DNA from 2 places in the Alcanivorax sp. genome. Region 2 is predicted to be linked to the other one. Evidence: predicted binding sites of a transcription regulator. Region 2 holds the regulator's gene; the other holds the start of a gene.
What was found. The regulator FNR, encoded in region 2, switches genes on or off when oxygen is low (the NO sensors DNR and NnrR bind a similar motif). The targets are predictions, from matches to a motif close to TTGATNTANATCAA.

Region 1 (3,389 bases), 660 kb from region 2:
GTGTCGTTGTCCGCCTGCGCCGCCGTGCTGGCGGTGACGACAACACCCAGTAGCAGCGCCTTACTGAGTCGCCAGACCCTGTCGGGCCAGGTCGCGGGTATGGGTAAGCAGATTGGCATCGCCGATGTCTCCATGGCCGGGAACCACAATGCTGGCTTCGCTGTAGTGGGTCAGCACGTTTTCCATGGCAACGGGCCAGTGGTTGGCGTTGGAGCCTTCCACATAGCCGATTGCAGTGGCCGAGCCCCCTTTCACTGCGCACCCTCCGATCAGAACCTCATCACGGTCATACCAGACAATGATGTTATCAGGGCTGTGCGCCGGGCCCGGGTAATAGAGTTCCAGATTAGCGAACTTGATCCGTGATTGCTCTGTGAAAGCCTCAATGGTTCGGGGCAGGGGAATGTCCGGATCGTAGAAAGTACCGGGGTCGTTGCGGGCGATGTCTAGCGTGGCCGGGTGAGCCCAGGCGGGAATGCCCCGGGCCGCCAGGGTACTGGCGCCGCCCATGCGGTCGTCGTGGGAGTGGGTGAGGATGGCCAGATCCGGGGCCTTGCCGAACCGCTGTTCCATCCAGTCCAGCAACAGCGCCGTGGGCGCGTCCCCCCAGGCGGTGTCGATCAGGGTAAGAGTGTTGTCCTCAATGATGATCAGCCCGTTGGAAGCATAGCGCTGCCCCTGAATCACTTCCCAGGAGCGATGCACCCAGGTGTGCTCGGTCAACGGGTAGACCTGCAAATCATCGCTGAGACGGATTTCCTCCGCCTGCAGAGGCAGGCTGATAAACAGTAACAGGGCAAGGGCGATACGCATCATGGGTCTCCTGATCAGGAAACCCATGGTACGACGGTTTACGATCGCCCGTGTGACAGGCTTGGCACCGGGAAAGAATTTCTCATTTCCGTAGGGTGCCCTGCCTTAATGAATCTTGATGGTCTTGCTGCCGTGCCCGTGGTGTTCGTGGCGGGGAATGGTCAGCGACAGCACACCGTTGTGAAACACCGCCTCCATGGCCTCGCCATCCGCGTCCGCAGGCAGATTAAGCATGCGCTGGAACTGTCCGAAACGTCGCTCACTGTAGTGATAGCCATCCCGCTCGGAGCTTTGCGCCTCCTGCTTCTGGCCGGCAATGGTCAGGGCGTCCTGGTGCAGGGTGACACGCAGATCCTGCATGTCCACGCCGGGTAGTTCGGCGGTGATCAGGTAATGGTCATCGCGCTCGAGAATATCCAGGTTGGGGCGGAACGGGATGCTGGGTTCCGCGTGGGGCGCCGGGGTGGTCCAGGCCATGTCGCCCAGCATCTGCTCAAACCAGTTGTCGAACTCGCGTTCCCAGCGCAGCAGGGGGTGACGAGGCTGACGTTGCGGCAACGGACGTTCGCGACTGCTTTCCTGGCGCAGCCAGTTCCAGGGAGTCATTTTGTGCATATCCATCGCATAACCTCCTTTGATAAAGGACATCACCTTTCCTCTTCTCTTTTTGAGGCAAGAGGGCGCCGCTTTCAATGATTTGTTGATGATTAATTGATCAATATCATGGGGGTTCCCCTTGTAATCCCTGTCCGGGAGTGTCACAGATGAAGTGACCGAGGACAGAAAAGGAGAGTGATATGTCCGATCATCACGTTTACAAGAAAGTGGAACTGGTGGGCTCATCCAAAACCAGTATTGAGGATGCCATCGACAACGCCCTGGCCACAGCCAGCGAAAGCCTGAAAATGATGGACTGGTTTGAAGTAACAGAAACCCGCGGCCATATCGTGGATGGCAAGGTGGGACATTATCAGGTGACTCTGAAGGTAGGGTTCCGGATTTCCGGATCTTGAAGGAACGAAAGCTACGAGCTACGAGCTACAAGCTACAAAAAAACCGCACCCTCTCGGGCGCGGTTTTTTGTTTTGCAGCTAGAAGCTAGAAGCTAGTTCCTAGTCGCTTATACCGCTTCCAGATTCAGGGAACGCTGGCAGACCCGCGCGGTGCGGATCACGTGGAGCTGGCGGGGAGACAGGTCTTCCGGCAGATCTACGGTGCTATGGTCCTGGTGGATCTTGATCGGGCCGATCAGGCGGCTGGGCAGTTTGGCTTCGTTGGCGATGGCGCCGACGATGTTGCCCGGCTTGACGCCGTGGTCATGACCGACCTGGATACGGTAGCTACGCATGGCCTTGTCGCTCTTGCCGCCCTTGTTGCTGCTGCGCGGGCCGCGATCATCACGACGGCCGCCTGACGCATGGGCAGGTTCGCGACGAGAGCGTGTTTCCTTGATCATTTTCGGTTCTTTCAGGATCAGCGGCTCACGCTTGAACATCATCATCGCCAGAGCAGTGGCCATGTCATTGTCGCTGACGTCCATGCTCTCGCGTAGCTGGTTGACCAGGGCGCGGGTTTCTTCCTGACCGTTGCCTTCCAGTACTGCGGTCAGCTGTTCCTGGAAGCGGGAAATGCGCTTGGCGTTCAGGTCGTCCACGGACGGCAGGGTCATCTTTTCGATGGCCTGGCGAGTGGTGCGTTCGATCTGACGAAGTACGTGCTGCTCACGACGGGACACGAACAGGATCGCGTCGCCTTCGCGGCCGGCACGGCCGGTACGACCGATACGGTGCACGTAGGCTTCCGGGTCGCCAGGCATGTCATAGTTCACCACGTGGGTGATGCGCGCCACGTCCAGACCACGGGCAACCACATCGGTGGCGATGAGCAGATCGAAGCGCTTGTCCTTGAGGCGTTGAACCGTTTTTTCACGCTGCTGCTGCGGGATATCGCCATTGAGGGCTTCGGCACGCAGATTGCGGCGATTCAGCTGTTCGGCCAGCTCCAGAGTGGCCTGCTTGGTGCGCACGAACACGATCACGGCATCGTGCTCTTCAGCTTCCAGAATGCGGCACAGGGCGTCCAGTTTATTGAGCCCGGCCACGGGCCAGTAACGCTGACGAATGCTGGTGCCGGCGGTGGCGCCGACGCCATTGTCGATGCGTACCAGCTTGGGATTTTTCAGGTGCTGGTCGGCAACCTTGCGAATAACCGGCGGCATGGTGGCGGAGAACAGTGCCAGCTGGCAGTCATCCGGGGTGCGCTCGAGTACCCATTTCACGTCGTCGATAAAGCCCATACGGAGCATTTCATCGGCTTCGTCGAGTACCAGCGCCTGCAGGTTGGTCAGGTTCAGGGAGCCACGTTCGATGTGGTCCATTACGCGTCCAGGGGTACCGACAATTACCTGGGCGCCGTCACGCAGGCCCTTGAGCTGCGTGCGATATTCACCGCCGCCATAAATCGGCAGTACCTTGAGTCCTTTGATGCCCTGGGCAAACTCTTCACAGGCTTTGGCCACCTGGATAGCGAGTTCACGAGTGGGGGCAAGAATCAGCATTTGTGGTTGACGCAGGGAT
Region 2 (3,389 bases):
TACGTCTTCATCGGCATGGACCACTTTGCCCTGGAAAACGACGAGATTGCTGTGGCCCAGCGTAACGGGCTGTTGCATCGTAATTTCCAGGGCTACACCCTGCACGGCGATGCAGACTTGCTGGGTTTTGGCGTCAGCGCCATCAGCCAGATTGGCAATCTTTACGCCCAGAACATGAAATCATTAAGTCAGTGGTCGGAAGCCATCGACCAGGGCCAGTCCACTATAGAACAGGGCTATGTGCTGGATCGCGACGATCAGATGCGCCGGGACCTGATCATGCGATTACTGTGCGACTTATACGTGGACATGAAGCTGTTCAGTGAGCAGTGGCAAATCAATTTTCCGGACTATTTTGTGGACGCCCTGGCTGCCTGGGTGGAGTTTGAGGCCCAGGGACTGGTGCGCGTTGACAAGCACCGGCTGGTCATCACGGACCAGGGCAGACTAGTCAGTCGAGCCCTGGTGATGCCTTTTGACAGATATACCCAGAACGAGGCCAGAAATCGCTTCAGTCGCATCATTTGAATCTTGTTCGTTTGTTGTTCACCCTGCCCTATACTGCAAGGTGAAATTTGCATTACGCAGCTATCAACCGGAGTCGCACCGTGTCCCAACATGTTTCCTGCAATGACTGCAGTCTGAGCCCCATCTGCCTCCCCTTGGCAGTGGCGCCGGCACAGCTCGACGAGCTGGATCGCATCATTCACCGGGGGCGCCCCCTGAAGCGCGGCGAGCACCTGTTTCGTGCGGCGGATGATTTCCAGGCGGTCTATGCGGTCCGCTCCGGCGCGCTGAAAACCTATGTGCTCAGCGATGAAGGCGACGAACAGGTCACCGGTTTTTATCTGCCCGGTGAAGTGCTGGGTATGGATGGCATCAGTACTGCGCACCACGTTTCCAATGCCAAGGCCCTGGAAACCGCCACGGTCTGCGAGATCCCTTTCTCCAAGCTGGAAATGCTGTCTCAACGGATCCCTTCGCTGCAGCACCATTTCTTCAGTCTGATGAGCAACGAAATTCGCTCTGACCGCGAGCTGCACATGCTGCTCAGCAAGAAAAATGCCGACGATCGGGTGGCCTCGCTACTGCTGTCCATGTCAGCCCGCCACCAACGCCGCGGACTCAGCGAGCGAATATTCCGCCTGCCCATGTCTCGCTATGACATCGCCAACTATCTGGGGCTGGCGGTGGAAACCGTCAGTCGTATCTTTACCCGCTTTCAACAGAATGAATGGCTGCGCGTAGAAGGTCGCGAAGTGGAAATTCTGGATCGTGGCAGCCTTTGCGGTGAACGGCAGAACCTGGAGGCCAGCCTGTGACTGCCCCCGTTCTGGCCATTCTCGACAGTGACCTGAAGGCACCCCAGCCAGCGTTGCACAAGGCTCAACAAATCGCTGCTGCCAGGCAGGTGCCGCTGCATGTTCTGGTCAATGCCTACTCCTCTGCCATGCTGCGTGCCGTTGGCGTTGATCAGGAGCGCCGCAACGCCGCCCGGGCACAGATCCATAAAGCCTGGCAGAAGCGCATCGGCGAACTGACGGACAGTGAGGGCTGCGAGCTTTCCATTTTGTGGCACAAAGACAGCATGGCGGCCCTGCGCGACAGCATTCTTGGCCTGCAACCCGCCATGTTGGTGGTACATACCAGCGAAGAGAGCGGTCTGCGCCGGCATCTGTTTACGCCCCGGGACTGGCAACTGATTCGCAAGGCGCCCTGCCCGGTGCTGTGTGTGCATGGCCCTCAGTGGTCGCCCTCCCCGAGAATACTGGCCGCTCTGGACCCGGGCAGCGAGGAGCAGCCGGATGATCCGCTGGCAATCGAGGTGCTTGATGCCGCAGGCCAACTTTCAAGCAAGCTAGGCGGTACCTTGCGAGCCTGCCATGTGCTGGATGAAATGGACGACAGCCTGATTCTGCTGGTGGGCGAAGCGATCCCCGATTACAGCGGCGGAATGGACAAGATCCGCGAGTTCTACCGCGAACGCTTTCTGCAGTTCGGCTCCGCCAACGGACTTGGCCAGGATCAGATGACAATCCTGACCGGCCCGGTCGCGCCAACACTGGCCAGATATTGTGATGAACAAAACATCGATGTGCTGGTGGTCGGTACTGTGCATCGCAACCTTCCGGAAAGGTTGCTGCTCGGTGCCACCGCAGAATCCGTCATTACCCGTGCCAGCACCGATGTGCTGGTGATCAAACCCGAAGGCTTCCAGAGCCCCTGGCAAGCCTGACTCAGGAGAACCACACAATGACTGACAAGAAGGATTTTGCCGACAACATTCGCCAGAAGCTGGAAGACTGGGATTATCAGCTGGATCGGCTGACTGCCAGGCTGGGCGACAAACGAGAAGAGTGGCGCGCGGAAGCCAAGCAGAGAATTGCTGACATTGAAGAACGCCGCGACGCGCTGGAAGCGAAACTGGAAAAGCTTGAATCCCATGGCGAGGATGCTTGGCAAGACATCAAAGCCGGCGTGGAGCTGGCCTGGGATGGCCTGAAAACCGGCCTGCTTGCCGCCCGCAGCGAATTCGAAGACAGAGACTAGCCGTGCTCCAGGAGCGTCGCTGGCGACGCTCCTACTGTTCTTGCCGCCGAAATACCGGCTTATCCGCTGTCGATTCCGCCGCGCAGAAACGATAACCCGCCACATCAAAATTCTGCAGTTTTGCCGGATCCTTGATGCCTTTCTTGATGATCCACGCCGCCATCAATCCCCGGGCCTTCTTGGCGTAAAAGCTGATCACCTTGTACTTGCCGTTTTTCTCATCCTGAAATACGGGCTCAATGATGCGGCCATCGATGGCTTTCTTCTTCACGGATTTGAAATACTCATTGGATGCCAGATTCACCAGTACGTCGGTTTTCGCCGCTTTCATATCCTTGTTGAGCTGTTCGGTGATAATGTCGCCCCAGAACGTATAGAGGTCCTTGCCGCGGGGGTTATCCAGTTTCGTGCCCATTTCCAGCCGGTATGGCTGCATCAGGTCCAATGGACGCAGCACACCATATAACCCTGACAGCATGCGGAAGGAATTCTGGGCTTCCTTGAGCTGGTTGTCGGTAAAGGTATCGATTTCCAGGCCGGTATAAACGTCGCCTTTGAAAGCGAACGCTGCCGGTCGGGCATTGCTCTTGTTGAAGGGCCGCTGCCACTGGGCAAAACGCTCCACATTGAGATGCGCAATCTTGTCGCTGACGCTCATCAGGCTGCTGACATCTGCCGGAGAAAGCTGGCGCGCCCGCTCGATCAACACCTCACTATCATCCAGCAAACGGGGCTGGGTGGTTTTCAGCGTTGGCAATTCGCTCTCGTAATCCAGGGTTTTTGCCGGCGAGACAACAATCAGCATGGCCTTCTCCTTTACATATGACTCCGGGGATTAT

Region 1: the regulator FNR is predicted to act here: its motif matches at 1,525-1,538, upstream of KZ772_RS00050 (Hsp20/alpha crystallin family protein).

Annotation. Positions count from the first base shown of each region.
Region 1 is NZ_CP080267.1:8,548-11,936, forward strand. Features, by position in the region: gene KZ772_RS00040 (hypothetical protein) at 1-119, opposite strand, end outside; gene bla (subclass B1 metallo-beta-lactamase) at 61-816, opposite strand; gene KZ772_RS00050 (Hsp20/alpha crystallin family protein) at 919-1,434, opposite strand; gene KZ772_RS00055 (dodecin) at 1,611-1,826, shown strand; gene KZ772_RS00060 (DEAD/DEAH box helicase) at 1,934-3,389, opposite strand, start outside.
Region 2 is NZ_CP080267.1:667,994-671,382, reverse strand. Features, by position in the region: gene hemN (oxygen-independent coproporphyrinogen III oxidase) at 1-528, shown strand, start outside; gene fnr (fumarate/nitrate reduction transcriptional regulator Fnr) at 576-1,322, shown strand; gene KZ772_RS03015 (universal stress protein) at 1,319-2,236, shown strand; gene KZ772_RS03010 (hypothetical protein) at 2,254-2,550, shown strand; gene yaaA (peroxide stress protein YaaA) at 2,582-3,355, opposite strand.